Regions from separate parts of the Halomonas sp. RT37 genome, predicted to be linked through region 2. Evidence: predicted binding sites of a transcription regulator. Region 2 holds the regulator's gene; each other region holds the start of a gene.
The links. Region 2 encodes sigma-54, which starts transcription at its own class of promoters, with help from an activator protein. Its sites were predicted from a motif close to TGGCACNNNNNTTGCTNT; they were not measured.
Positions count from the first base shown of each region.

Region 1: the regulator sigma-54 is predicted to act here: its motif matches at 2,517-2,534, upstream of NFG58_RS11715 (urease accessory protein UreD).
Region 3: the regulator sigma-54 is predicted to act here: its motif matches at 1,340-1,357, upstream of glnL (nitrogen regulation protein NR(II)).

Region 1 covers NZ_CP098827.1:2,721,857-2,731,969, reverse strand. The annotation lists gene urtC (urea ABC transporter permease subunit UrtC) at 1-683, shown strand, start outside; gene urtD (urea ABC transporter ATP-binding protein UrtD) at 680-1,513, shown strand; gene urtE (urea ABC transporter ATP-binding subunit UrtE) at 1,653-2,351, shown strand; gene NFG58_RS11715 (urease accessory protein UreD) at 2,608-3,531, shown strand; gene ureA (urease subunit gamma) at 3,593-3,895, shown strand; gene NFG58_RS11705 (urease subunit beta) at 3,970-4,323, shown strand; gene ureC (urease subunit alpha) at 4,320-6,023, shown strand; gene ureE (urease accessory protein UreE) at 6,079-6,720, shown strand; gene NFG58_RS11690 (urease accessory protein UreF) at 6,720-7,415, shown strand; gene ureG (urease accessory protein UreG) at 7,517-8,167, shown strand; gene NFG58_RS11680 (HupE/UreJ family protein) at 8,224-8,838, shown strand; gene NFG58_RS11675 (phospholipase D-like domain-containing protein) at 9,008-10,113, shown strand, end outside.
Region 2 covers NZ_CP098827.1:1,719,701-1,729,813, reverse strand. The annotation lists gene NFG58_RS07510 (ABC transporter substrate-binding protein) at 1-520, opposite strand, end outside; gene mlaD (outer membrane lipid asymmetry maintenance protein MlaD) at 555-1,019, opposite strand; gene mlaE (lipid asymmetry maintenance ABC transporter permease subunit MlaE) at 1,037-1,819, opposite strand; gene NFG58_RS07495 (ATP-binding cassette domain-containing protein) at 1,816-2,628, opposite strand; gene NFG58_RS07490 (calcium/sodium antiporter) at 2,878-3,828, shown strand; gene NFG58_RS07485 (KpsF/GutQ family sugar-phosphate isomerase) at 3,859-4,857, shown strand; gene NFG58_RS07480 (HAD hydrolase family protein) at 4,890-5,456, shown strand; gene lptC (LPS export ABC transporter periplasmic protein LptC) at 5,453-6,028, shown strand; gene lptA (lipopolysaccharide transport periplasmic protein LptA) at 6,041-6,571, shown strand; gene lptB (LPS export ABC transporter ATP-binding protein) at 6,571-7,296, shown strand; gene NFG58_RS07460 (RNA polymerase factor sigma-54) at 7,572-8,984, shown strand; gene raiA (ribosome-associated translation inhibitor RaiA) at 9,144-9,452, shown strand; gene ptsN (PTS IIA-like nitrogen regulatory protein PtsN) at 9,458-9,943, shown strand; gene rapZ (RNase adapter RapZ) at 9,997-10,113, shown strand, end outside.
Region 3 covers NZ_CP098827.1:4,478,504-4,488,616, reverse strand. The annotation lists gene glnA (glutamate--ammonia ligase) at 1-370, shown strand, start outside; gene NFG58_RS19565 (DUF4124 domain-containing protein) at 600-1,175, shown strand; gene glnL (nitrogen regulation protein NR(II)) at 1,475-2,524, shown strand; gene ntrC (nitrogen regulation protein NR(I)) at 2,517-3,932, shown strand; gene NFG58_RS19550 (hypothetical protein) at 4,101-5,069, shown strand; gene NFG58_RS19545 (aminopeptidase P family protein) at 5,148-6,965, opposite strand; gene NFG58_RS19540 (peptide MFS transporter) at 6,968-8,551, opposite strand; gene NFG58_RS19535 (hydroxymethylglutaryl-CoA lyase) at 8,853-9,809, shown strand; gene NFG58_RS19530 (CoA transferase) at 9,877-10,113, shown strand, end outside.

The sequences.
Region 1 (10,113 bases), 1.0 Mb from region 2:
TGTCGATCATCACCCAGGCGCTGACCTTTGCGCTGATGCTGGCGTTCTTCCGCAACGAGATGGGCTTTGGCGGCAACAACGGCCTGACCGACTTCAAGGAACTGCTGGGCTTCGACCTGTCCGCCGACGCCACACGACTGGGGCTGTTCATTGCATCCGGCGTGGCGCTGGCGCTGGGCTTCCTGCTGTGCCGCGCCATCGTGGTCAGCAAGCTCGGGCGGGTCTGCGTGGCGGTGCGCGACGCCGAGTCCCGCACCCGCTTTCTCGGCTACCGGGTGGAGCGCTATCAGCTGTTCGTGTTCGTCGTCTCGGCCATGCTGGCCGGGGTCGCCGGCGCCCTCTATGTGCCCCAGGTTGGCATCATCAACCCCAGCGAGTTCTCGCCGCTGTTCTCCATCGAGGTGGTGGTGTGGGTGGCCCTGGGTGGCCGTGCCACCCTCTATGGCGCGGTGATCGGTGCGCTGGCGGTGAACTACGCCAAGAGCGTGTTCACCGGGGTGATGCCGGAGGCCTGGCTGTTCGCGCTCGGTGCGCTGTTCGTGCTGGTGACGGTGCTGCTGCCCCAGGGCATCGCCGGGCTTTTGTCACGCTCTCGCCAGCAAGGCAGCGACGATGACAGCGACACGCAACCCGACACGCCAACCGACACGCTGGATGCAACCCCCAGGGAGGCCACCCCATGAGCTTTCTTCAGAGCCTGGCCGATCGCGATCGGGTCTTCGACTTCCTGGTCCCGGAACAATCGCCGGTCGACGTGCGCCACGGCCCGATCCTCTATCTCGAGGACGTGTCGGTGAGCTTCGACGGCTTCAAGGCCATCAATGATCTCAACCTGACCATCGACGACGGCGAACTGCGCTGCATCATCGGCCCCAACGGTGCTGGCAAGACCACCATGATGGACATCATCACCGGCAAGACGCGCCCGGATCAGGGCAGCGTGTGGTTCGGCAGCCGCCACAACCTGTTGACCAAGAACGAGCCGGAGATCGCCCGGCTCGGCATCGGGCGCAAGTTCCAGAAGCCCACGGTGTTCGAGGCGCTGACGGTGTTCGAGAACCTCGAGCTGGCGATGGCCATGGACAAGAGTCTGTGGCCGACGCTCAAGGCGCGCATGACCGGGGAGGTGCTGGCGCGAATCGAGGAGGTGCTCGAGACGGTGGGCCTGGCGTCGCTCAGTCGCCGCCAGGCGGGCATCCTGTCCCACGGACAGAAGCAGTGGCTCGAGATCGGCATGCTGTTGATGCAGCGCCCTCGACTGTTGCTGGTCGACGAGCCGGTGGCGGGGATGACCGAGCAGGAGATGGAGCGTACCGCAGAGCTGTTGTTGAGCCTCGCCGGCAAGCACTCGGTGGTGGTGGTGGAGCACGACATGGGCTTTGTGCGTTCGATCGCCCGCACGGTGACGGTGCTGCATCAGGGTTCGGTGCTGGCCGAGGGCAGTATGGACAAGGTGGCAAGCGACCCCAGGGTGATCGAGGTCTACCTGGGTGGCGACGAGGAGGCGGCATGATCGGACTGGAGCGAGTACCTCAGCAGTCTTCGGTAAGAGCGCTGTACTGGGCGGACGGCGCATCCCGCGGCAGGCTGGCCACGCTGTGGGCGAAGGTCTGCGGCCGGTGGGCGCGAGAGACAGGCAAGGAGGTGGATCGATGCTGAGCATTCGCGGGCTCAATCAGTTCTATGGCGAGAGCCACACCCTGTGGGATCTCGATCTCGACGTGCCCAGGGCGGCCTGTACCTGTGTGCTGGGTCGTAATGGCGTCGGCAAGACCACCCTGATGAAGGCGATCATGGGCGAGGTGCCGATCACCGGCGGTGAGCTTCACTACGCCGACGGTGTCGCGCTGGAGAAGCGTCGCCTCGAGGATCGCTCACGCCTGGGCGTGGGCTATGTGCCCCAGGGACGCCAGATCTTTCCGCTGATGACGGTTGAGGAGAACCTGCGCACGGGCCTCGCCGCCCGTGGTGATGGCCTGCGCCAGGTGCCCGAACGGATCTATGAGCTGTTCCCGGTACTCAAGGAGATGCGTCACCGGCGTGGCGGCGATCTGTCCGGCGGTCAGCAGCAGCAGCTGGCGATCGGGCGCGCCCTGGTGATCGAGCCGAAGCTGTTGATCCTCGACGAGCCGGGGGAGGGCATCCAGCCCAATATCGTCGCCCAGATCGGCGAAGTCATCCGTCGGTTGATCGCCGATGATGGGCTGACCGTGCTGCTGGTGGAGCAGAAACTGCCCTTTGCCCGTCGCTTCGCCGACCACTTCGCCATCCTCGATCGCGGGCGGAGAGTCGCCGTCGGTGATATCGGTGAGCTCGACGACGCCGTGGTGAAGCGCTACCTGACCGTCTGAGCGGTAGCGCGTCAATCAGGATGAATCGCTGCACATCAATGGTGCGCAATCGTAAGGTTGCGCACTTTTTTTGTGCGCGACCAAAGGCGTGCTTTTCTCTGGTGCAATCCTTGGTTGTTCTATAAGAAATTGAAAATTAAGTAGAAAAATAGAGATTCGAGAAGCTGGTACGGGGCTTGCACCTTGATTGGGCAATGGTGGTGGCCTTTTTTACTTTCGCTTGCCACGCCGACTCGACGGACCGCCCGGGAGAGCCATGAGCGCGCAGACAACACAGGATTCGACCGATCGGCACGGCCATCGCTTCGACGCGGGACGGCGCTGGGAGGCCAGCCTCGATCTCGGCTTTCGCCATGATGGCCAGGCCACTCGCCTCTATCGGGTGGATCATCGCGGCCCCCTGCGGGTGCAGCGTCCCTTCTACCCCGAAGGCCGCGACGGCACCTGCCACGTCTATCTGCTGCATCCCCCGGGGGGGCTGGTCAGCGGCGATATCCTGGATATCCAGGCGCGGGTGGGCGCGGGCGCGCGGGCGCTGCTGACCACACCGGCGGCCAACAAGCTGTATCGGGCCGACCGCAACGCCGTGGCCTGGTCCCAGCGCACTCGTCTGGTGGTCGAGGAGGGCGGGCTGCTCGAGTGGTTGCCCCAGGAAACCATCGCCTTCGACGGCTCGCGAGGGGTGCAGGCCACCGAGATCGAGCTTTCCGGCAGCGCCCGCTGCCTGGGCTGGGAGGTGCTGGCGCTGGGCCGGCCGGCCAGTGATCTGCCGTTTGCCAGCGGCCACCTCGAACAGCGCTTCCGGTTATCCCGGGACGGACGACCACTGTGGATCGAGCGCCAGCCCCTCGACCCTGACCATCGTCGTTTTCACGGCGCCTGGGGGCAGCGAGGGTGCAGCGTCCAGGCAACCCTGTGGGCGGTCGGGCTCGAAGACGAGTCCGCGGCGATCGAACGTCTGCGCCAAGGGTTGGGGCAGGGAGGGAATGACCTTGCCGGCAGTCCCGGCGCTGGTGAAGCCGAGCGCTGGGCCGTCACCGTACGTGATGGCGTCCTGCTGCTGCGCTACCTCGGTCACTCGCGGCGCGAGGCCTGGTCGCTGTGCGAGGCGGCCTGGACGTTGCTGCGTCCGATGCTGATGGATCGCGAGGCCTGTGTGCCACGCATCTGGTTTACCTGAATGTCATGCCGGGCGGGACAGGCGACCCCTGGCCACCCTGACCAACATCGAGGATGAAAGGATGGAGCTGACACCGCGTGACAAGGACAAGCTCTTGCTGTTTACCGCTGGCCTGGTGGCCGAGCGGCGACGCGCCAAGGGGCTCAAGCTGAACTATCCCGAGGCGGTGGCCTTGATCAGCTGCGAGATCATGGAGGGTGCCCGGGAAGGCCTGAGTGTGGCCGAGATGATGAGCCGAGGGCGCCAGATACTGGGGCGTGACGAGGTGATGGAAGGGGTGGCGGAAATGGTCGACGAGGTGCAGGTCGAGGCCACCTTTCCCGACGGCACCAAGCTGGTAACGGTGCACAACCCGATCTCGTGACGCTGCCAGGCCCCGGCTTGATCCGGGGGCGACGCGACAGGCTCATACGCTGATACCAATAGGGAGGGCGCGGGATGATCCCCGGAGAATACCAACTGAAGGACGGTGACATCGCCCTGTGCGAGGGTCGCGACAGGGTCACGCTGGAGGTGGCCAATCGCGGAGATCGACCGATTCAGGTCGGATCCCACTATCACTTCGCCGAGACCAACCCGGCACTGGCGTTCGATCGCGACAGGGCGCGGGGCTTTCGTCTGGACGTGGCCGCCGGCAGCGCGGTGCGCTTCGAGCCGGGGCAGAGCCGTGAGGTCACCCTGGTGAGCTTCGCCGGACGTCGTCATATCTACGGCTTTCGCGGTGAAGTCATGGGCGCGCTGGACGATGCCGGTGCACCCAGCGGCGACAGCGGCCAGGAGGACGCCCGATGAAGATCAGTCGTCAGGCTTATGCCGACATCTATGGCCCCACCGTCGGAGACCGGGTGCGCCTGGGAGACACCGAGCTGTGGATCGAGGTAGAGAAGGACGCCACCCACTACGGCGACGAGGTCAAGTTTGGTGGTGGCAAGGTCATTCGTGACGGTATGGGGCAGAGCCAGCGTCTCGACCAGACGGTGATGGACACCGTCATCACCAATGCCCTGATCCTTGACTGGTGGGGCATCGTCAAGGCCGACGTGGGCCTTCAGGCGGGTCGCATCGCCGCCATCGGCAAGGCCGGCAATCCAGACACCCAGCCGGACGTCACCATCGTGATCGGACCCGGCACCGAGGTCATCGCCGGCGAGGGCAAGATCCTCACCGCCGGCGCCATCGACGCCCACGTGCACTTCATCTGTCCGCAGCTGGTGGACGAGGCCCTGGCCAGCGGCATCACCACCATGCTGGGGGGCGGTACCGGGCCTGCCACCGGATCGAACGCCACCACCTGCACGCCGGGGGCCTGGCACATCCATCAGATGCTCAAGGCCTGCGACAGCCTGCCGATGAACATCGGTCTGCTCGGCAAGGGCAACGCCAGCCTGCCTGAGGCGCTGGAGGCCCAGATCGAAGCGGGCGCCATGGGGCTCAAGCTGCACGAGGACTGGGGTACCACCCCGGCCTCCATCGATACCTGCCTGAGCGTGGCCGAGCGCTACGACGTTCAGATCGCGATCCACACCGACACCCTCAACGAGTCCGGTTTCGTCGAGGACACCCTGGCGGCGTTCAAGCAGCGCGGCATCCATACCTACCATACCGAGGGCGCCGGGGGCGGCCACGCACCGGACATCATCACCGCCTGCTCGAAGGACTATGTGCTGCCGTCGTCGACCAACCCGACCCGGCCCTACACGGTCAACACCGTCGACGAGCACCTGGACATGCTGATGGTATGTCATCACCTCGACCCCAACATTCCCGAGGACGTGGCTTTCGCCGATTCGCGCATTCGCCGCGAGACCATCGCCGCCGAGGACATCCTGCATGACCTCGGCGTCATCTCGATGATCGCCTCGGATTCGCAGGCCATGGGACGCGTCGGTGAGGTGGTGTGCAGGACCTGGCAGACCGCTCACAAGATGAAGGTGCAGCGTGGTTTACTGCCGGAAGATCAAGAACGTGGCGCCGACAACCTGCGTGCCCGCCGCTATGTGGCCAAGTACACCATCAACCCCGCCATCACCCACGGCCTGGCCGATGAGATCGGTTCTGTCGAGGTGGGCAAGCTTGCTGACCTGGTGCTGTGGGATCCGGCCTTCTTCGGCGTCAAGCCGGCGCTGGTGCTCAAGGGGGGAATGATCGCCATGGCCCCCATGGGCGACCCCAATGCCTCTATCCCGACACCCCAGCCGGTGCACTACCGTCCGATGTTCGGGGCGCTGGGCCAGGCCGCCGCGGCGACCCGGGTGAGCTTTGTCTCTCAGGCCGCGCTGGATGCGGGGCTCAAGGATCGGCTGGGGCTTCAAAGCCGCCTGGTGGCTTGCCGGGATGTGCGTGCGGTGCGCAAGGGCGACATGAAGCTCAATGACCGTTGCCCGGATCTCAAGGTCGACGCCCAGACCTACGAGGTCACCTGCGATGGCGAGCTTCTGACCTGTGAACCGCTGGACGTGCTGCCGTTGGCCCAGCGCTATCACCTTTTTTGAGTCAGCGATGATGACGGTTTTCGACAGTGCCGCTGACAGTACCAAGGAGTCATCCATGAGTTCGCTATTGTCGCTGACCCGCCGGCTCGGGCCGTTGCCCGTCGGCGATGGGCAAGACGGCGTCCAGGACACCCTGACCCTGAGCTACGACGATCGCATCAAGGGGCGCCTGCGGGTGACCCTGGACAGCGGGCGTGCGGCGGGTCTGTTTCTCGAACGCGGTCCGGTGCTGCGCCACGGCGACGGTCTTCAGGCCGAGGACGGCAGCCGCGTCCGGGTCATCGCTGCGCCGGAACCGGTGGTTACCGCCTGGGTAGCGCCGGGGCCGGACGCCGGCCTTGCGTTGGCTCGGTTGTGCTACCACCTGGGCAACCGCCACGTGACCCTCGGTATCGGCGAGGGCGAGTACCAGGGTGACGCCTGCTGCTACGTGCGCTTTGCGCCGGACCATGTGCTGGAAGAGCTGGCCGAGCGGCTTGGTGCGCGGCTCGAGCACCACCAGGCGCCGTTTGATCCCGAGCCGGGCGCCTACACCATGGGTGGGCATTCGCATGGTCATTCGCACAGCGATTCTCATGACCATGACCATGGGCACGGGCATTCGCACGGGCATGGCCATTCACACGGCTCGCCACATGGCTCTTCACATGGCTCCTCACATGGCTCCTCACACAGCCACGCTCAGGGGATCACCTGATGGCCGGGATCGAGTCTGCGTCACAGGCGCACGATGATCTGGCCCTGCTGGGGCTGCTGCAGCTGGTCAGCCCGGCGTTGCCGATCGGCGCCTTCGCCTGGTCCCAGGGGCTCGAGAGCGCCTTCGAACTGGGCTGGGTTCACGATGAAAAGAGTCTTGGCGACTGGCTCGAGGGCGTGCTGGAGGATGGCCTGGCGGTGGCGGAACTGCCTGCCCTGGCGCGACTCGTCGAGGCCTGGCAGCAGGGCGACGAGGATAGGGTGGCGCATTGGGACTGCTGGCTGGGGGCGGTACGCGAGACCCGAGAGCTGCGCGAGGAGGATCGCCAGCTGGGCGCGTCGCTGGTGCGCCTGATGCGCAGCCTGGGGCTGGCGCCCGAAGCCGGGTTGCCTGACGAGCCTGGCTATGTGACCGCCTTCAGCGCCCTGGCGGTAGCCCGCGGGTTGCCGCCGCGCCAGGCCATGCTGGGCTTTGCCTGGGCCTGGCTCGAGAACCAGCTGGCGGCAGCCTGCAAGGCGCTGCCGCTCGGGCATACCGCGGCCCAGCGACTGGTCGAGCGGCTGCGTCCGGCGCTGGTCGAGGCGGTGGGGCGTGCCCTGATCATCGACGATGACGACATGGGGCCGGCGCTGCCGGGGCTCGCCCTGGCCAGCGGCCTGCACGAAACCCAGTACTCGCGGCTGTTTCGCAGCTGAGCGAGTGACAACGATGCCATCGATACCGGGGTGTCGACGGCGCCATTCTCCGGTCTTCGACACGTCGGGGAATGGCCTTACATGACAGGCAGGAGAACACCATGACCACTTCAACCACTCCCTCCCAGTGCCTGCGCGTCGGCGTGGGCGGCCCGGTGGGCTCGGGCAAGACGGCGCTGCTCAAGCAGCTGTGTCGGGCCCTGCGTGATCACTACGATATCGCCGTGGTGACCAACGACATCTACACCAAGGAAGACGCCGACTTCCTGACCCGCAACGAGGCGCTGTCGCCGGATCGCATCCTCGGCGTCGAAACCGGCGGCTGTCCGCACACCGCGATCCGCGAGGACGCCTCGATGAACCTGGCGGCCATCGACGAGCTGCACCGCCGCCATCCTGGGCTCGAACTGGTGCTGGTGGAGTCCGGCGGCGACAACCTGTCGGCCACCTTCAGTCCTGAGCTGTCGGACCTGACGCTCTACGTCATCGACGTCTCCGCGGGTGACAAGATCCCGCGCAAGGGCGGGCCGGGCATCACCAAGTCGGATCTGTTGATCATCAACAAGATCGACATTGCCGAGCAGGTGCATGCTTCGCTGGAGGTGATGGACCGTGACTCGCGCAAGATGCGTGGCGAACGTCCTTTCGTCTTCACCAATCTGTATGACGGCGTCGGTCTCGACACCATCATCGGTTTCATTCTCGAGCGGGGCATGTTGCCCGACCGGCGAGCCGAGGCAGTGGAAGCCTGAATCGCCCGTTACCACGCAGCCGAAGCGTTGCGTTCTCAGTCAACAAGGAGTCTGTCATGACACAGCGTTCTCGTGTTTCTTCCCGTTCCCTGGCGATCGCCGGCGCCATGGCCGCTGGCCTTGTCGCACCGCTGGCGCTGGCGCACCCCGGCCACGGCGTCGAGCATGGCGGCCTTGCCGCCGGCCTGATGCATCCCTGGTTGGGGCTCGATCACCTGCTGGCGATGGCGGCTATTGGCCTGTGGAGTCTGGGGCAGGGGGCAGCCATGCGACGCTTTACCCCGCTGATGGCACTGGCTGGCATGCTGGCCGGGGCTGGTCTGGCGCTGTCCGGCGCGCTTCCCGCCGGCGCCTTGCCCGGTGTGGAAGGGGGAATTGCCCTGTCGGTGCTGATCGCCGGGGTCATGGTGGCGGCGCTGATGCGTCTGCCGGCAGCGCTTGGCGGAGGCCTGGTGATCGCCCTGATGACGATGCATGGCATCGCCCACGGCGCCGAGATGCCCGCAGCCGCCTCACTCGTCGCCTACGTGGTGGGCTTTTCGGCCTCGACGCTTGCCATCACCATGCTGGCGCGGGTGCTGGGTGGCTGGCTGGCCAGCCGTGAACAGCGCCTGGTGCGTGCCCTCGGCGCCGCCATCGCGGTCTGCGGTGGGGTGCTGGCGCTGAGCTGAGCGATCTCCCACTGACCGTCGATGGTCTCTCGCGCCCGGCCCTGTGCCGGGCGCGAGCGTTTGAGGCTGCTGCATCGTCCCGCCTGCGACGGCGGAGACGGGTACGTGTGTGGGTGAAACGTTTTGGGCTATGCTCGTGCGCCACGGATGAATTCGCCAAGAGGACGCTATGGCCAGGCTGGGACGCACGATCAAATGGAGCGGGGCAGTACTGCTGGTCGCCTGGGCGGGGATGGGGCTGTGGCAGAGTATCAAGCCACTACCGGAAAACGTCGGCAAGGCCTGGCCCGAGCGGCCAGTGGGCGAGGTCGAATTTCTCGCCGATCGAACCTGGTATGACGAGGGTGGCCGCCGTCATCTTGATCAGCACATCTTTGACGAAGCGGTGGCGATGATCGAGGGTGCCCGCCGGCTGATCGTCGTCGACATGTTCCTGTTCAATCGCCTCGAGGGCAGTGGCGGGGGCGACTTTCTGCCCCTGGCCGAACGCCTTGCCGATGCGCTGATCGCCGCCCGCCAGCGCCAACCGGCGCCGCGAGTGGTAGTGATCACCGACCCCCTAAATACTCTCTATGGAGGCCAGCGGGTGCCGCTCTATCAGCGCCTCGAGGCGGCGGGGGTCGAGCTTGCCATCACCCGTCTCGATCGCCTGCGCGCCTCCAACCCGCTGTGGTCAGGCCTTTGGCATCTGGGACTGGATCGGCTTGGCAACGACCCGGACGGGGGCTGGCTGCCCAATGCCTTCGGTGGCGAGCCGGTGACCCTGAGAAGCTACCTGGCGCTGCTCAATTTTCGCGCCAATCATCGCAAGACGCTGACGGTGGATCACGCCGAAGGGTGGTCGACACTGATCACCTCGGCCAATCCTCACGACGGCAGCAGCCTGCACTCCAACGTGGCGCTGAGGATCGATGGGCCGGTGGCCCGTGACGTCATCGCCTCCGAGGCCGAGGTGGCGTCCTGGTCCGGCGTCGAGGTATCGCAGTCGCCAGCGCCCGAGGCCGAGCCATCGGATAGCGCGATGGCGCAACTGCTGACCGAAGCCGCCATCCGTGACGCTGTGCACGCTCAGGTCGATGACACCGTCGCTGGCGATCGGCTGGATGTCGCCGCTTTCTACGTCGCCCACCGCGGGGTGGTCCAGGCGCTGAAGGAGGCCAGCGAGCGAGGAGTGGCGGTTCGGGTGCTGCTTGACCCCAATCGTGAGGCCTTCGGTTTCGAAAAGGGAGGCCTGCCCAACCAGCCGGTGGCCGAAGAGCTGTTGGACGCGGGCGT
Region 2 (10,113 bases):
CATTGACGATGACATTGACCACCCGCCACTGGCCGTTGGACTTGCGCAGGGTGTAGTTGACCGGGTAGATGGTGCCGTCGGTGGCCACCACTTCCATCTCGACGCTGTCCTGATCGTCATAGCGTGAGGCGGACTGGTTATCGAGCACGCGAACTTCCTTGTACTCGAAGGTCACCAGGCCCTTGGCATAGGTGTCGAGCAGGGTCTGCTTGAACACCTCGACGAAGCGCGAACGCTGCTCCGGCGTGGCATTGTTGAAGTAGCGGCCCATCACACTGGCGCCGATGTAGCGAAAGTCGGCGACGCCACGCAGACTCTCGTCGACCATCTGCTTGAGCTCGTCGGGACGGTCCATGAAGTAGGCCTCTCGGCCGCCGATCATCCCCATCAGATCATTGACGCTGTCGCGAATCAGTTGCTCGGGGGATTGTTGGGCCATGGCCGGCAGACTGGCCAGCACCATCATCAGCGCCATCAACCAGCGGCGCAGGTGAACCATTGCGGGCAAAGAACGGGTCATGGGTTGCCTCCTTGTATCTCCGGAAACTGCCGGATCAGTCTTTCGTCAGATTGGACACGAACTGCTGGATCAGTTCCTCGAGCACCAGCGCGGACTGGGTATCACGAATCGCCTCACCCTCGGCGATCATCTCCGGTGACCCCCCGACCGACAGCCCGATGTACTGCTCGCCAAGCAGGCCCGAGGTAAGGATCGCCGCGGTGCTGTCATCCGGCAGCTTGCCGGCCAGGGAGCTGTCCAGCGACATCACCACCACGGCATCGTAGAACTCGGTATCCAGCTCGATGCTCTCTACCCGTCCCACGGTCACCCCGGCCATCGTCACTCGTGCCCGCGGCTTGAGCCCACCGATATTCGCGAAGTTGGCCCGGAGCTCGTAGGTGTCGTCGGCACGTTGCAGGTCCAGGCCGCTGACCTTGAGCCCCAAGAATACCAGCCCCAGGATACCGGCCAGCATGAACAGGCCCACACCAAACTCCATCGTCTTGCTGCGCTTCATGGACAGTCTCCGCAGAATCAGGAAAGCCCGCCGAACATCACGGCGGTAAGAACGAAATCCAAGCCCAGCACGGCCAGGGAGGAATACACCACGGTACGGGTGGTGGCCCGCGAAATACCTTCCGAGGTCGGCACCAGATCATACCCCTGGAACACGGCAATCCAGGTGACCACTATGGCGAACACGATGCTCTTGACCACGCCGTTGCCGATATCAGTAAAGAAGCCGACGCTGGCCTGCATGTTGCCCCAGTACGAGCCTTCGAACACCCCGAGCCACTCGACCCCGACCAGGTAGCCGCCGTACACGCCGACCACGCTGAAGCCGATGGTCAGCAGCGGCAGCGAGACGAACCCCGCCCACAGGCGTGGCGCCACGATACGACGCAGCGGATCGACACCGATCATCTCCATGCTGGTCAGCTGCTCGGTGGCCTTCATCAGGCCAATCTCGGCGGTCAATGCCGAGCCCGCGCGCCCGGCGAACAACAGCGCCGCCACCACCGGCGCCAGTTCACGCAACAGGGCCAACGACACCATCTGGCCGAGCGCGTCCTCGGCACCGAACCCGACCAGGATGGTGTAACCCTGAAGCGCCAGCACCATGCCGATGAACAGCCCCGACACCAGCACGATGGCCAACGACAGCACACCGACCGCATAGACCTGGGCCACCCACAGGCTGAACCCTTCTGCCGAGGGGCGCCCCAGCATGGACTGGCCGAGAAAGATGCTGGCCCGGCCGACGGCCTCCAGCAGGTCGCAGCCGCGCCGTCCCATATGGGTGATTCGTTCGATCATGGACGGCTCCCCTGGCCCAGAATGTCATCGTGGAAATCGTTGGCCGGGTAGTGAAACGGCACAGGGCCGTCCGGCTCACCATGCACGAACTGACTGACTCGGGCGTCCTGTTCCACGTCCAGCGATGCCGGCGTGCCGTGGGCCATGACCCGCCCGTCGGCGACCACGTAGACGTAGTCGGCGATGGACAGGGTCTCCTTGATATCGTGGGAGACCACCACCGCCGTCAAGCCCAGCGCCTGATTCAGCCGCCGAATCAACTGGACCAGCACACCCATGGAGATCGGATCCTGGCCGACGAAGGGCTCGTCGTAGAGAATCAATTCAGGATCCAGCGCCACCGCCCGCGCCAGCGCCACACGCCGTGTCATGCCGCCGGACAGCTCTGCTGGCATCAAGTCTCTGGCCCCACGCAGCCCCACCGCCTCGAGCTTCATCAGCACCACGTCACGCACCATGCTTTCCGGCAGATCGGTGTGCACCCGCAGCGGAAATGCCACGTTCTCGTAGACACTGAGATCGGAAAACAGCGCGCCACTCTGGAACAGCATGCCCATGCGCCGACGCATCTGGAACAGATCCTTGCGCGACAGGCGATGGACGTCCTGACCATCGATCAGGACGCGTCCGCCACTGGGGTTGAGCTGCCCCCCGATCAGTTTCAGCAGGGTAGTCTTCCCGGTGCCACTTGGCCCCATGATGGCCGTGATCTTGCCGCGGGGTATGGAGAGATCCACGCCGCGAAAGATATCCCTGTCGCCGCGCGTGAAATGCAGATTCTCCACCTCCACCAAGGAGGAAGCCGTCATCGCAGTCCCTATAGAGTCAGTATCACCGTGAACCGGCGGTTCAGACCGGACGCCCGCCCCGAATCCTCGGATTCGACGCCTGGCCAGACCTGAGCCCGAACCTTGAGAATAGAGCGCCTTGAGCCGCGCTCGGTTTTCGAACATCGTATCTTAACTCAAATGCAGCATGCCAGTGCCCCGGTTGCGCGCTTGCGCGCAGGTTTATCTAAGGGTTCAATGGGCGCCCTTTCTGCAACCAAGTCGTTCTCCATGCTGTTACCGTCTGTCGTCGTCGCCCTGGGCCTGGTGGGCCTGCTCTGGAGCGCGGATCGCTTTGTCGGCGCCGCCGCCGCCACCGCCTACCGCGCCGGCATGAGCATCATGCTGGTCGGCATGACCATCGTCTCCATCGGCACCTCTGCCCCGGAAATCGTGGTCTCGGTGATGGCCTCGCTGGATGGCGCCCCCGACCTGGCCACCGGCAATGCGCTGGGCTCCAATATCGCCAACATCGCGCTGGTACTGGGCGTGACTGCACTGGTGGTGCCGATCCCGGTGCGCTTCACCATCGTGCGCCGCGAGCTGCCACTGCTGTTGGGCGCCACCGGCCTCGCCGGCTACGCCCTGGCCGATGGCAGCCTCGAACGCCTCGACGCGGCCCTGCTGATCGCGCTGCTGGTATTCAGTCTGTGGTGGCTGTTTCGCGCCGACGAGGCCGAACAGGAGATGGCCGACGACATTCCCGGCATGGCACTGGGCAAGGCCATCGGCTGGCTGGTGCTGACCCTGGCGGTGATGATCGCCAGCTCCCGCGCCCTGGTCTGGGGCGCCACTGAGCTGGCACGCACCTTTGGCGTAAGCGAGCTGGTGATCGGTCTGACCGTCGTCGCCATCGGCACCAGCCTGCCGGAACTCGCCGCCTGCGTGGCCAGCGCGCTGAAGCGCCACCACGATCTGGCCATCGGCAACGTCATCGGCTCCAACCTGTTCAACATGCTGGCGGTACTGCCGGTACCGGCGCTGCTGGCGCCGGGAGCCACCGATCCCGCAGCCGCCGGCCGCGACTTTCCGGTAATGCTTGGCCTGACGCTGCTGCTGGCGGCGCTGCTGCTGTGGCAACGCCGCGGTCGCCTGGGGCGCTGGATCGGCGCGCTGCTGGCCTGCACCTATGCGCTTTATCTGACCTGGCTCGGCCTTTCGGTCGCGGCAGGCCCCTTGTGACAACGGCAGTAAACGGCAACAATCATGGCCATGAGCAAACACCCCTCCTCGGCGCAGACGCCGACCCTGAGCGTCCGCGATATCGCACGACGCACCCTGGAGCTGGAACGTGACGCCATCGACGCCCTGATCGGGCGTCTCGACGGCGACTTCGACCGTGCCTGCCAACTGCTGCTGGCCTGCCGCGGCCGGGTGGTCGTCACCGGCATGGGCAAGTCGGGACATGTCGGCGGCAAGATCGCCGCCACCCTGGCAAGCACCGGCACGCCGGCCTTTTTTGTCCATCCCGGTGAAGCCAGTCATGGTGACCTGGGCATGATCACGCCCGGCGACGTCGTCCTGGCACTGTCCAACTCCGGCGAAACCGCCGAGGTCACTGCCCTGTTGCCGCTGCTCAAGCGCATGGGCATTCCACTGATCAGCATGACCGGCCGAGCGCACTCGACCCTGGCCCGCCACGCTGAGGCCCATCTATACGCAGGGGTCGAGCGCGAGGCCTGCCCGCTGGACCTGGCCCCGACCTCTTCGACCACCGCAGCGCTGGCGCTGGGCGACGCCCTGGCGGTGGCTCTGCTCGAGACCCGCGGCTTCACCGCCGAGGATTTCGCCCTGTCCCATCCGGGCGGCAGCCTGGGCAAGCGACTGCTGTTGACCGTGGCCGATCTGATGCACACCGGCGACCGCCTGCCCTCAGTACCGTCGGGCTCGCCGCTGCGCGACGCCCTGCTCGAGATCACCCGCCAGGGCCTTGGCTTTACCTGCGTGGTGTCCCCCGACGGCACCCTGGCCGGGGTCTATACCGACGGCGACCTGCGCCGCACCCTGGATCGTCATCAAGACTTCAGCTCGCTTACCGTGGATGACGTGATGACCACCCCCGGGCGACGCATCGGCCCCGCCACCCTGGCGGCGGAGGCGGTCAAGCTGATGGAGGAAGGCCGGATCACCGCCCTGGCGGTGGTCGATGACGAGCAGCGCCCAGTCGGTGCACTGCATATGCACGACCTGCTGGCCGCCGGTGTCATCTGAGCCTCATTTATCCCTTTACAAGGAACGCCGTCATGTCTCACGAGCTTCTCGCCTCCCTCGCGCCGGATCTGGTGGAGCGCCTGCGCCACATCAAGCTGCTGGCGCTGGACGTGGACGGCGTACTGACCGATGGTCGACTGTACTTCCACGCCGACGGCTCCGAGTTGAAGGCGTTCAACACCCTGGATGGCCACGGCCTCAAGCTGGCCAAGCGCGCCGGTATCCAGGTGGCCCTGATCACCGGGCGCAGCTCCCCCATGGTCACCCAGAGAGCCAGAGCACTCGGCATTGAGCACGTACAGCAAGGGGTCGAGCGCAAGCTGCCCGCCCTTGAATCGCTGTGCGATTCGCTTGGCCTGGCCCTCGACCAGGTCGCCTACTGCGGCGATGACCTGCCCGACCTTCCCTGCATCCATCGCAGTGCGGTCGGCATCACCGTGCCAGGCGCCCCCTGCTACCTTCGTCAGCACGCCGACTGGGTCACCCAGGTTGCCGGCGGACATGGCGCGGTGCGCGAGATCACCGACACCCTGCTGATGGCCCAGGGCCGCCTCGACGATATCATCGACAGCTACCTGAGCAACGGACCGCTGACATGAAACTGAGCGCACTGCGTCCAGGCTTTCGCTTCTGGCTGGTCATCCTGCTGCTGGTACTCGGTGGCGGCCTGACGTTGCTCGACCCCCGCGAGAGCAACGTCCCCGACCTGGTACCCAATGACAAGGCCGGCGAGCCCGACTACTACCTGGTGGATGCCCGCCTGACCCGCTTCGATGCCCAGGGCACCCCCCATCAGCGCATCGATACGCCACGCCTTGTGCACACACCGCTCGACGACGTCACCCGGGTGGACCAGCCGGACCTTGCGCTGATCGACGACAGCGGCCGAGAGTGGATCGCCGACGCCGACAACGGTGAACTGGGTCCGGACGGCAACCCCCTGACCCTGTCGGGCGACGCCCATCTCGAGGCCCCCGCAGAGCGTTGGCAGCTTGATACAGAGGTATTGGTCTACGACAGCGACAGTGGCCATGTCTGGAGCGAAACGCCAGCCGTCCTACGCCAACCCCCTCAACAGATGCAAGGGGAGCGCTTCGACGCCTGGATCCATGACAATACCGCTCGCCTGACCGACAATGTCACCGGTCATCATCCGCCAGAGCCTCAATAAGGAGCCCCTTCCATGATGCGTCCAAGTCCCGCCCTCCTGCTTGCCCTGGCCCTTGGCCTGGCCGCCGGCGCCACCGGCAGCAGTGTCCTGGCGCTGGAAAGTGATCGCAGCGCACCGATTCAGGTGGAGGCCGACCAGCTGGATCTCGATGATCGCGCCGGTACCGCGGTCTATACCGGCGACGTGCGCATTGTGCAAGGCAGCATGATCCTCACCGGCGAACGCGTCGAGATCCAGCGCAACGACCAGGGACAACTGTCACTGGCGACCGCGACCGGCTCCCGCGCCTACCTCGAGCAGAAGCCATCCCCGGAAGAACCGGTGGTCAAGGGCTGGGGCCGCAAGGTGATCTACCACGTGGCCGAACGCCGCATGGAGCTGATCGACCAGGCTGAGCTGCACAAGGCCAATGACACCTTCGACGGTGCCTATCTGGAGTACTTCCTCGATCGCCGCGTGGTCCAGGCCCGCTCCAGCGCCCAGGGCGTCCAGGGCGAGCAGCGCATTCGCATGACCCTCGAGCCGGAAAGCCAAGGAAACTGATGAAGACTCTCCACGCTCGCCATCTGGCCAAGAGCTACAAGAAGCGTCGCGTCGTCCAGGACATCAGCCTGTCGATCGAGCAGGGCAGCATCGTCGGTCTGCTGGGCCCCAACGGGGCCGGCAAGACCACCTCCTTCTACATGATCGTCGGCCTGGTCAGAGCCGACGCCGGCAGCATCAGCATCGATGATCGGGACCTGAGCCGCGCGGCCATGCACCAGCGCGCGCTGGCCGGTATCGGCTACCTGCCTCAGGAGGCTTCGATCTTTCGCAAGCTGTCGGTGGCCGACAACATCATGGCGATCCTCGAGACCCGCAAGGACCTCGACCGCGAGGGCCGAGAAGCACGTCTCGAGCAACTCCTCGAGGATTTCCACGTCAGCCATATTCGTGACAACCCCGGCATGAGCCTGTCCGGCGGGGAGCGGCGCCGGGTCGAGATCGCTCGCGCCCTGGCCACCGAGCCGGCCTTTATCCTGCTCGATGAACCCTTCGCCGGGGTCGACCCGATCTCGGTGGGCGAGATCAAGTCCATCATTCGTCAACTCAAGGCCCGCGATATCGGCGTCCTGATCACCGATCACAACGTGCGCGAGACCCTCGATATCTGCGATCGTGCCTACATCGTCGGCGACGGCCAGATCATCGCCGAGGGCAGCGCCGAGTCCATCCTCGCCAACCAGCGCGTCAAGGAGGTCTACCTGGGCGAGAACTTCCGCCTCTAGACCGCAGGGCCGCCCGACAGCCGCAGTCGCAGTCGCATCAAGCGGCCGCAACACTTGCCAGCATCAGCATTCAACCGCCGGCCCCGAAAGGGTCGGCCTCACCTTGCACACAGGGCCTCCCTCGAAAGAAGCACCTCCCCCCTACCAAGTTGTTCCACATCGACCTTTACACTCCCTCCCACAGGTCAAAAAACACCAACTTGGCAAGATGCTTGCATGTCTGATGACTCGTCGTTAGGGTAAAGCCTTTCGACAACACTGGTGGATCCCGACCCATGGCCCTCAAGGCGTCACTGCAGCTGCGCATCGGTACCCAGCTGACCATGACCCCGCAACTGCAACAGGCGATCGGCCTGCTGCAGCTTTCGACCCTGGACCTGCGCCAGGAGGTCCAGCAGGCGCTGGAGGCCAACCCCATGCTCGAACTCGAGGACGAGTTCGGCGAACAGCAGACCAGGGAAGCCGTGGAAGATGACTGGGCGGATCAGATTCCCTCGGAACTCAGTGTGGACAGCGACTGGTCCGACACCTACCAGGACCTGGGCACCACCCCCGCCGGCAGTGGCGAGGCGCCGGATTTCGAGCGCCAGGCAAGCTCCCAGTCACTGCACAGCCACCTGAGCTGGCAACTGGCGATGCTCGACGTCAGCGACCAGGAGCGCCTGATCGCCGAGAGCCTGCTCGACGCGGTCAACGCCGACGGCTATCTCGAGCAGACACTGGATGACATTGCCCAGGGGCTCGAGCAAGACGGTCGTCGCCCCCCTCCCCTCGCAGAGGTGGAGGCGGTGCTGGTTCGGCTGCAACAGTTCGAACCGACCGGAGTGTTCGCCCGCGACCTGCGCGAGTGTCTGATGCTGCAACTGGATAGCCTGCCTCGCGATACCGTCCTGCTGCCCCAGGCCGGACGACTGGTAAGACAGTTTCTCGAGGCGCTGGCCAGCGGCGACCGACGTCTGCTGAAGCGCCGACTAGGACTCGATGACGACCAACTCGACAGCGTCATCGAGCTGATCCGGAGCCTCGACCCACGTCCCGGCAGCCAGTTCGGTGACAGCGATAACGACTACGTCATACCCGACCTGGTGGTACGCCACACCGAAGAGGGCTGGCGCGTTGAACTCAACCCGGATGCAATGCCCCGACTGCGCATCCAGCCCGACTACGCTGCGCTGATTCGGCGCGCGGACAAGAGCCAGGACAACCAGTTCCTCAAGGACCACCTGCAGGAGGCGCGCTGGCTGATCAAGAGTCTGTCCAGCCGCAACGACACCTTGCTGAAGGTCGGCCGGGAAATCATGGTGCGTCAGATCGACTTCCTCGAGCAGGGAGAAGCGGCCATGAAACCGTTGGTGCTGGCCGATATCGCAGACAAGGTGGAGATGCACGAGTCCACCATCTCCCGCGTGACCACCCAGAAGTTCGTGCACACGCCTCGCGGCGTGTTCGAGTTGAAGTATTTTTTCTCGAGCCAGGTCGGCCAGGATGGCGACGCCCATTCCAGTACCGCCATCCGCGCCATGATCAAATCGTTGATTCAAAAGGAACCTGCCCGCAAACCTCTGTCGGACAGCAAACTGGTGGAATTGCTGGCGGAAGACGGCGTCAATGTCGCCAGACGCACCGTGGCAAAGTACCGGGAAGCCATGAATATTCCGTCTTCCAGCGAGCGCAAGCGACTGCGCTGAGGCCTTGCGCTGCGGCGTCGCTAGCCTAGTTATCGGGAAAGCGCAAGCACTTGAAATTTCGCATGACATCTGCGTCTTTCTGCGTAGCGTCGAGGGGGTTTGCAGGATCGGAAAAAGGGTTACAATCAAGCCACCACCCGAAAGAGCAAGGAGCCTGTCATGCAAGTCAACATCACCGGCCACCACGTCGAATTGACCGATCCCCTGCGTGACTACGTACAAGAGAAGCTCACCCGTGTGGAGCGCCACTACGACAACATCACCAACGTCCAGGTGACCCTCTCGGTGGAAAAGGAACGCCAGCTGGCCGCCTGCACCCTTCACGCCGCCGGTGCCGACCTGCATGCCGAAGCGCAGGACGGCGACATGTATGCTGCTATCGACGCCCTTGCCGACAAGCTGGACCGCCAGCTGGTCAAGCACAAGGAAAAATCCCAAGCCCGCGCCCAAGGCGCCGGAATTCGCTGACTCTCATGACATTGGAAGCCATTCTCCCTCCCGAGCGCACATTGTTCGATGTCCCGGGAGGCAGCAAGAAGAGGGTGCTGGAGTTTTTCAGCACCTTCATTGCGCAGAACACCCCGAGCCTGGACAGCCAGGAGGTCTTCAGTCGGCTGATCGGACGTGAGCGCCTGGGCAGTACCGGCATCGGCAATGGCGTCGCCATTCCCCATGCCCGCAACCCCCACTGCAAGGCGCCCATCTCCGGCTTCCTCAAACTCGCGGAACCTGTCGACTTCGATGCCATCGATGGTGAGCCCGTCGATCTGGTGTTCGTGCTGCTGGTGCCGGAAGAGGCCGACGACGCCCATCTTGCCCTGCTCGGCCAGGTCGCTGGCGTCATGAACGACGCCGACACACGTCACCGTCTGCGCCACGCCAGCTCCCAGCGCGAGCTTCACGAGCGCCTGCAGGAAGCCATCCGCCAACAGGCGCCAGGGGACGACACTCCCTCCTGATCGCGGCCTTGCCTAGGCCATCAGCAATGGACGCCTGCCCAAGGAGACAGGACATGCAGCTCGTGATCATCAGTGGTCGCTCCGGCTCGGGAAAGTCCGTGGCCCTTCAGGCCCTGGAGGACCTGGGGTTCTACGCCATCGACAACCTTCCCGCGACCTTGCTGGGCGCC
Region 3 (10,113 bases), 2.2 Mb from region 2:
GTACACCGCAAGCCCGAAGGGCAAGCGTGTCGAGGCGCGTTTCCCCGACCCGACCGCCAACCCCTACCTGTGCTTCGCGGCGATGCTGATGGCCGGTATCGACGGCATCAAGAACAAGATCCACCCCGGCGACGCCATGGACAAGAACCTCTATGACCTGCCGCCGGAAGAAGGCAAGGCCATCCCGACCGTGGCCGAGAGCCTCGACCAGGCGCTGGCAGCCCTCGACGAGGACCGCAGCTTCCTGACCGAAGGTGGCGTCTTCACCGACGACATGATCGACGCTTACATCGAGCTCAAGAACGAGGATGTCGAGCGTCTGCGCATGGCGACCCACCCGATCGAGTTCGACATGTACTACAGCTGCTGATCGGCATAGCGCCTCGTGCGTTCCGTCGGCCCCGCGATGATCGCGGGGCCGATTTTTTTGCGCGGGCCTTGCGCCTGGGCAAGGGATCCCCTTGGCGCGGGTCGTGGCTGCCGTCATCCTCGTCAGGGGAAGGTCGGCGAGGGCAATCACGATGATGCAGCGGTGGACGCGCAGGGCAGGCCGGGAGAGGGGCGAGAGCGCTCCCTCGTCGCCGAGTCGACCATCACTGATGGCCATTGCCTTGCTGGCAGCATCCGGGCTGGCGTTGCCGGTGGCAGAAACCGTGCCGGCGAGCACCATCTATCGCAGTGTCGGTCCCGACGGCATCGTGCGCTACAGCGATACCCCCTCGGCCGGCGCCCGCGAGCTGGCACCGCCGCCGTTGTCCAGCGCCCCTGCGCTGGATGTGGCGGCGCCCTCCAGGCCGACGGCGCCTTCAGTACCAGGCCCGGATAGCGACGCCGATATCTTCCAGCCCCACGATGTCCTGGCCATCGCCTCCCCGGCGGATGACAGCGTGTTGCCCACGGGGACCGGGGGAAGATTGAAGGTGCTGGCCGCGATCAGCCCGCCTCCGGCGACGGGGGATCGCCTCGGCCTGGAGGTCGACGGTGTGCTCGCCACCAGCGTCACCGGCATCGGCCCACTGTGGCTCACCAATCTGGAGCGTGGCGAGCATCGCCTGGGCCTGGTGGTGCTGGCCCCGTCGGGAGAGGTGCGTCAACGCAGTGCCGATATCGTCATTCACGTACAGCGCGCCAGCCGCCTGCTTCCCGCCAACCCCCTTCGTCCTGCGCCGCCTTGACCCGCGATCTGCGGGCCTTGTGCGGACAGTGATCCAGGCGAGACTGCCCTGCACCAGGTTGGTGCACTAAAATGGTGCGTAGGTGCGCCGACGGTGACCCGCCTCCTCGACAAAAGCACCGTCCTGGCGCCTGCGCGGCGGGAGTGTGCCACTGGCACCAAGGCTGGCCCGCTTCTTGCTTTGAATGTTGTTGTCTGACGCCTGCTCGAGGCCGAGACCTGGACCGCCACCATGGAATGCCGGCTTGGCGCCGTGGCGGCCTCTATCGAGTGGGCGCTTTGCCCCATCAGGATGGACCCATGACGCCTGGCATCATCGAACACCTCACAACTGCGGTCATGCTGCTCGACGGCGAGCTGCGACCGACCTGGATGAACCCGGCGGCGGAGACCTTGCTGGCGGTCAGCGCCAGTCGGGTTGCCGGCGTGGCGCTGAGCGACTGGCTCAGCGGCGAGGATGATATCGCCGAGGTGCTGATACGGGCCCGGGATGGACAGCATCCCTATACCCAACGGGAGGCGCGGCTGGTCCTCGCCGGTGGAGACCCCTTGACGGTGGACTACACCGTGACGCCGCTGTCGCCTGACGAGCTGCTGCTGGAGATGGAACCACGGGATCGGCTGTTGCGAATTTCCCGCGAGGAAGCGCTGCAGTCGCGCCAGGAAACCATGAAGGTGCTGGCGCGGGGGCTGGCCCACGAGGTCAAGAATCCCCTGGGGGGGATTCGTGGCGCGGCGCAATTGCTCGAGCGTGACCTGGAGCAGACGCCGGCGCTCAAGGAGTACACCCGGATCATCATCGAAGAGGTGGATCGGCTCCGCGATCTGGTCGATTCCATGCTCGGGCCCAACCGGGTGAGTCGGCGAGAGCCGCTGAACATCCACCGGGTGCTGGAGCGGGTACGCGCGCTGCTATTGGTCGAGCAGCCGCGGGTGAGCATCGAGCGCGACTATGATCCCAGCCTGCCGGAGTTGACCGGCGATGAAGCCCAGTTGATCCAGGCGGTGCTCAATGTGGCCCGCAACGCCGTCCAGGCGCTGGTCGAGTCCGAGACACCGAACCCGGTGATGACCCTGAGGACCCGCGCGCGCCGCCAGTTCACCCTGGGCGCCCAGCGCCATCGTCTGGTCTGCGACGTCAGCGTGATCGACAACGGCCCGGGCGTCCCCGAGACGCTGCGCGAGACCCTGTTCTATCCGATGGTGTCCGGTCGTGCCGAGGGCAGCGGCCTGGGGCTGTCGATCGCCCAGTCGGTGCTGCACCAGCACGAAGGGCTGATCGAATGCGAGTCCGAGCCTGGACGTACCGAATTCCGTCTGTTGATTCCCCTGGAGATGAGTCATGACTGATACCGCTCGTGTAATGATCGTCGACGACGACCGGGCCATACGCTGGGTGCTCGAGCGCGCCCTGGCGCAGCCGGACCTTGAGGTCGAGGCGGTCGAGCGGGCCGACGGTATCCTCGATCGACTGCTGGCCGAGCCGCCCGACGTACTGGTCACCGATATCCGCATGCCAGGTATCGACGGGCTCGATCTGATGGCCAAGGTGCGCCAGGTGCACCCGGACCTGCCGGTCATCGTGATGACCGCCCATTCCGACCTGGACAGTGCGGTGGCTTCCTATCAGGGCGGGGCCTTCGAGTACCTGCCCAAGCCGTTCGACGTGGACGAGGCGCTGGCCCTGGTGCGACGCGCGGTGGCCCACGTGCGCGAGCGCCAGCGGCCGGTCAGCGTGCCTGAAGGACTCGACGCCGAGATCATCGGTGAGGCGCCGGCGATGCAGGAGGTGTTCCGGGCCATCGGGCGCCTGGCGCACTCGCATATCACGGTGTTGATCAACGGCGAGTCCGGGACCGGCAAGGAGCGCGTGGCGCGTGCGCTTCATCAGCACAGTCCCCGCGCCGCCAATCCCTTTATTGCCCTCAACATGGCGGCGATCCCCCGGGATCTGATCGAGTCGGAGCTGTTCGGCCACGAGAAGGGCGCCTTCACCGGCGCCAGCGCCAGTCGTCAGGGGCGCTTCGAGCAGGCCAACGGCGGCACCCTGTTCCTCGACGAGATCGGTGACATGCCGTCGGAGACCCAGACCCGGCTGTTGCGGGTGCTGGCCGACGGCGAGTTCTATCGGGTCGGTGGTCATACGCCGGTCAAGGTGGACGTGCGCATCATCGCCGCGACCCACCAGGACCTCGAGACGCTGGTCGCCGATGGCCGCTTTCGTGAGGACCTGTTCCACCGCCTCAACGTCATCCGCGTGCACCTGCCAAGGCTGTCCCAGCGGCGCGAGGATATTCCCCGGCTGGCGCGGCACTTCCTGGTCGAGGCGGCCAAGGAGCTGTCCACCGACGTCAAGGTGCTGACCCGCGAAGCCGAGGAGTTCCTGACCCGGGTGGACTGGCCCGGCAACGTGCGTCAGCTCGAGAACACCTGTCGCTGGCTGACGGTGATGGCCTCCGGGCGCGAGATCCTGGTCGAGGACCTGCCGCCGGAGCTGCGCGGCGGCGATGACAGCGCCGCAGGCGGAGACTGGCGTGAAGCCTTCCGCGCCTGGGCCGACAGCGCCCTGGCCTCGGGCCACACCCACCTGCTCGAAGAGGCGGTGCCGGACTTCGAGCGCATCCTTATCGAGACCGCGCTCAAGCACACCGCCGGGCGCAAGGGTGAGGCTGCCGAGCTGCTGGGCTGGGGGCGCAATACCTTGACCCGCAAGCTGAAGGTGCTGCTGCCGTCGCTGGCGGAAGACCAGGAGGTCTGAGCGGGCCGGGGCGGCGAGTCCGGGGGGCACCGGTTTAACCAGCCTGCCCGGACCGGCCTACCCCAAGGGGCATATCATCAGCCTGTTATCGGTGGCCTAGAGTGGTGGCGACGTTGCACCGCTACTCTCGGCGTCGGGGGTAGCGTCACGATTCTGAGGCCTACCCCCATGAACCTTTCACGCTCTCGTCGGCTTGGCCTGGTGGCCATGTCGCTGGTTTTCATCTCGAGCCTCTCGCTTGCCCAGGAGCGGTCCTCGCCACGCACCGTACCGGCCAACAGCGAGCCTGCTGCCAGCAGCGAGGATCTTGCTGCCATCGCCAAGGAAACCACCAATCCGGTGGGTTCGGCCTGGATGCTGTGGATGCAGAACGACTATACCCACCTGGACGGCGACGACTTCGACGGTCGCTGGTCCAATTCCTTCAAGTTCCAGCCGGTCATGTCCTTCCCCTTCGAGATGGCAGACGACAACTGGAACCTGGTGGTGCGCCCGGTGTTCCAGTACAACTCGACTCCGATGGACGAGAGCTTCGGTACCCTGGCCCGGGGCGGCAGCCCGCTGGACATCGATCCCGACGAGTGGAGCCGCAACGCCCCCCATCGCGGGCGTACCGAGGGCCTGGGTGACACCGCCCTGGTGACCCTGGCCGGCCCGGCCCGCGCCGACGGCGTCATCTGGGGCCTGGGGCTGACCCAGATCTTCCCCACCGCCGAGCATGACGTTCTGGGACAGGGCAAGTTCCAGGCCGGCCCGGCGGCCCTGATCGCGCGCCTGGCGCCCAATCCCGGTGGCTGGAACATGGGCCTGCTGGCTCAGCACTGGTGGTCCTACGCCGGCGAAGATGACCGCGAGCACACCAGCCAGACCGATCTGCAGTACTTCCTCAACTACCGGCTCAGCGGCACCGAACTGGTGGGCATGACACCCAACGTGCGCATCAACTGGGAGGCCGACAGCGGCGAAAAGGTCAACTTCCCGATCGGCCTGGGCTATTCCAACGTGGTCCGCATGGGCAGCACCCCGGTGCGCCTGGCCGCCGAGATCCAGCACAGCGTGATCCGCGGTGATGAGTGGGATGCGGACTGGAACTTCCGCTTGATGTTCATCCCGGTGGTCAAGAACCCGTTCATGTAACGGCGCTGGCAGCCTACGCAAAGGGGCCCCGCCATGGCGGGGCCCCTTTGCATCTGCGGCCGACCAGCAGGCCCGCTATCAGGCAACCGTCAGCGGTTCGGTGCGGGCTTCGAGCCAGGCCAGCGCCTGGCCGTCGAGCCTCGGCGCCAGCCGGCGGCGGACCTCGTCGTGGTAGGCGTTGAGCCAGTCGATCTCGGCCTGATCCAGGGTGAACAGGTTCAGGCAGCGGGTGTCGATGGGACACAGGGTCAGGGTCTCGAACTCCAGGAAGTCGCCGAAGTCGCTGGGGGCCGCGGTGCGGTTGGCCACCAGGTTCTCGATGCGCACCCCCCACTGGCCGGGACGGTACACCCCAGGCTCGTTGGAGGTGATCATGCCTTCGCGCATGGCGGTATGTTCGGCGACGGAAGCGCCTGAGCTGATCACCTGGGGGCCTTCGTGGACGTTGAGGAAGTAGCCCACACCGTGGCCGGTACCGTGACCGTAGTCGCGGCCGGTGGCCCACAGCGGCGCCCGCGCCAGGGCGTCCAGCCGCGAGGCGGCGATGCCCTCGGGGAAGCGTGCCCGCGACAGTGCGATCATGCCCTTGAGCACCAGGGTGCAGTCTTCGCGCTGAGCCTCACTGACCGTGCCGACCGGGACCATGCGGGTGATATCGGTGGTGCCACCGCGGTACTGGCCGCCGGAGTCGATCAGCAACAGACCGTCGCCCTCGATCACCGAATGGGCCTCCTGGGTCGCGCGGTAGTGGGGCAGGGCACCGTTGGCGTTGAAGGCGGCGATGGTATTGAAGCTCTCGCAGACGAAGTCCTCGTCCTTGGCGCGTTCCTCGTACAGGCGGGCCTCGACGTCCAGCTCGGTGACCCGTTCGCCGGCGGCGAAGGCGGCCTCCAGCCAGGCGAAGAAGCGACACAGGGCCGCGCCGTCGGCTTCCATGGCCTGACGCACGAAGCCGAGCTCGTGGGCTGTCTTGATGCCCTTGGCCAGGGTGCTGGGCTGGAAGGCTTCGACCACGGTCATCTCGTCCGGCAGGGCCTGGCGGGTCCCCAGCGTCAGCCGGGCCGGATCGATCAGTACCCGTTCGTCCCGCGGCAGGGCGGACAGCCGCGCCGCCCAGTCGGCGTAGTCGGCCACCTCGACACCATCGGCCTTGAGCGCGTCGACCAGTTCGGGAGCGAGCTTGCCGGGTGCCACGAACAGGGTGGCGGTGGCGCGACCGATCAGCAGATGGGACAGGAACACCGGATTGAAGCCCACGTCGGCACCGCGCAGGGTGGTCAGCCAGGCGATGTCGTCCAGCGTCGACACCAGATGCCAGTCGGCGTGGTGCTCGGCCATGGCCGTGCGTACCCGGTCCAGACGCTGGCGCCGGGTCTCGTCCAGATAGCGGCCGGCGTGGGGTTCGATGGCCCCGCTCGGCAGGCTCGGGCGATCGCGCCAGATCTCGTCGAGCAGGTCGCTGTCGCCGCGCAGGACGACGCCCCGTTCACCAAGGATGTCCTCGAACTGGCGGCCGTGGGCCAGGGACACCACCTGGGCGTCGTAGCCCAGGGTGTCGCCGGCCTCGAGGCGCTCGGCCAGCCACTGCATCGGTGCGCTGGCCTGCCCCTGGGTCAGCTTCATCATGCTGATGCCGGTGCCGGCGAGTTGAGCCTCGGCCTGCACGAAGTAGCGGCTGTCGACCCACAGGCCGGCCTCGTCCTGGGTCACCACCAGGGTACCCACCGAGCCGTCGAAGCCGGACAGCCACTCGCGACCGGCCCAGTGCTCGGGCAGGTATTCGCTGTTGTGCGGATCGCTGGACGGTAGCCACCAGGCATCGATGGCGTGGCGGCGCATCGCCTCGCGCAGATCGCTCAAGCGTTGGCGAGCGGTATCGGCACTGGCTGAGGTCATGCTCAGACTCCTGTTCTGACAATGGCTTCGGCGTCCGCGCGGTGGGCGGCCGCCGGATCGATAAGACGGTGATGCTTCAGCATGCGCTTGAACACCGGCACGAGCAACAGCAGCACCCCGGCGAAGATCACCAGGGCGATGGCCGACCGTCCGAACAGTTCCGGCAACTGCTGAAGCTCCTCGGCGTTGACGTGACCGCCGATCAGGCCCGCCACCAGGTTGCCGAGGGCGGCACCGGTGAACCACAGGCCCATCAACTGGCCCTGGGTGCGACGTGGCGACAGCCCCGACATGGTGGACAGCCCCACCGGCGACAGGCACAGCTCGCCCAGGGTCAACAGCAGCATGCTGCCGACGATCCACCAGGGTGACACCAGCCCTGTGCCTGTCAGTACCTGTTGCGCCGCCAGCACCATCAGGCCGAAGCCGCAGGCCGCCAGCAACAGGCCGAGGACGAACTTCATCGGGCTACCCGGTTCCAGTCGGCGCCGACCGAGCGCCGGCCACAGCCAGCCGAACAGCGGGCCCAGCAGCACGATGAATACCGGGTTCAACGACTGGAACCACAGGGTGGGGACCTCCCAGCCCATCACGTTGCGGTCGGTGTAGTTGGCCGCGAACAGGTTATAGGAGGTGGGCTGCTGCTCGAAGGCGGCCCAGAAGAAGGCGGCGGCGACGATCAGCACAAAGCAGATGGTGACGCGAATACGCTCGTCACCGCTGAGTCCGGAGAACAGCATCAGGTAGGCAAAGAAGCCCAGCGAGGCGACGATCAGCACGCTGGTCATGGCCTCGGCCACCGCGCGGGCGTCGATGGTCACCACGCCGGTAGCGACCAGCGCCACCAGGGCGGCGATCAGCGCCAGGCACAGCGACACGACGGGGCCGACGTGACGACGGCGCTGGGCCGGGGCGTCCCAGGTGGAGGCGCGGCCGCGCTCGGCGTCGGCGCGCTGCATGGCGGGCACCGCCCACAGGCGAAACAGCAGCAGTGCGATCAGCATGCCAAGGCCGCCCATGGCGAAGCCCCAGTGCCAGCCCAACGAGTCCATCAATAGCCCGGTGAACAACGGCGCGAACAGGCTGCCGATGTTGATGCCCATGTAGAAGATGGCGAAGCCGCCGTCGCGGCGCACGTCGCTTTCGTCATACAGGCTGCCGACCATCACCGAGATGCAGGTCTTGAATAGCCCGGTGCCGAGCACGATGAAGATCAGCCCGACGAAGAAGGCGACGGCACCGAGCAGGGCCGACAGCGCGATGGACAGATGACCGAAGGCGATCAGGATGGAGCCGTACCACACCGCCCGGCGCTGGCCGAGCCAGTTGTCGGCAAGCCAGCCGCCGGGCAGCGCGGCCAGATAGATGGCACCACCGTAGATGCCGACGATGGCGGCGGCGGTCTTGGGGTCGAAGCCGAGCCCGCCGTCGAACAGCGAGGCGGCGATGAACAGCACCAGCATGGGGCGAATGCCGTAGAACGAAAAGCGCTCCCACATCTCGGTGAAGAACAGTGGCCCCAGGGCGCGGGGGTGACCAAAGAAGCCCTTGTCGGCGGCCGAGCCGTCGGAGGAAGTGGATTGCATGAAACCAGGCCTTTTCAGGGTGGGAAGGCGAACGTCGACGCCTCTACATCAAGCGCCCCGGGACGGAGGCGGCATGCGAACAGAAAAACGTGTGAAGAACACGATAATGTGCGAGTCCGTAACAAAAATTGCTGTGGATCACGATTTGGGCGGTGAATTCTATGGAAATCACCGGTCAAGGGGAATACCTCTGCGGTCTGGCACCGTCAGCGTACGGACGTCTCAGCGAAAAGGCGTATGTCCAACATGAGCCAATAGCCTCTATATTGGTGAAATATCGACTTTTAGGGACTTCTTCGCCATGACGTCATCGCCGCCCCAGCGAGCACCTGCCAGAATCGAACTGACCGAAGTGGGGCTTCGTGATGGCCTGCAGAACGAGGCGCGGGTGCTGTCCACCGAGCACAAGCTCGAATTGCTGCACGGGCTTCACCGGGCCGGCCTCAGGCGCTTCGAGCTGACGTCTTTCGTCAGTCCCCGGGCGGTACCGGCGCTGGCCGACGCCGCGGAACTGGTGGCCGCCGCCAAGGGGCTGGCGGATGCCCGCTTCAGCGCCCTGGTGCCCAATCTGCGCGGTGCTGAGCGCGCGCTGGAGGTGGGCATCGATCGGGTGGTGCTGTTCGTGTCCGCCTCCGAGACCCACAACGCGCGTAACGTCAATCGCTCGATCGACGCCTCCCTGGCCGGTTTCGCCGATATCGTCGAGCGCCTGTCCGGCAGCGGTATCGAGGTACAGGGCGCCATCGCCACGGCCTTCGGCTGTCCCTTCGAGGGTGACCTGCCGGCCGGGCGCATCGGTGAGCTGGCGCGTCGCCTCGGCGAGCTGGGTATCGATGACCTCACCCTTGGCGATACCACCGGCATGGCCACGCCCGCCGTGGTCTCGCGGGTGGTGGGTGAGATCGCCGAACAGGCCCCCGCGGCGCGGCCGATCCTGCACTTTCACAATACCCGGGGTCTGGCGTTGGCCAACGTCATGCAGGGGCTGTCGCTTGGCGTCACGCGTTACGAAAGTGCGGTCGGTGGTCTCGGCGGCTGTCCCTTCGCCCCAGGCGCCAGCGGCAATCTGGCCACCGAGGAGCTGATCTACCTGCTCGAGGAGCTGGGGCATGACACCGGCGTCTCGCTGGAGTCCTTGATCGAGGTGGCGGGGCTTGCCGCGCGGCGACTGGAACGTGCGCCGGGCTCTCAGCTGGCCCGGGCCGGCACTCGGCTCAGGCTGCATCGACCCGATGCGGTGCCCACCGCAAAGGGCTGAGCCAGATCCCTGAACCTGGCAAGACCAGACGACACCACCACAGACATACCGACGGATACGCAAACCTATGGATGCTAGCCCCGGCAGGGATGACAGCGACGATTCGCGGCCATCGACCCAGGACGCCACCGGCCTTGCTCCGGGCAGCCTGGCCGGCATACGTGTGATCGATCTGACCCGGGTGATCTCCGGCCCCTTCGCCAGCCAGATGCTGGGGGATCACGGCGCCGAGGTGATCAAGATCGAGACCCCGGGGGAGGGCGACGTGGTCCGCCGCCAGGGCAATATGGTCAACGGCTTCAGC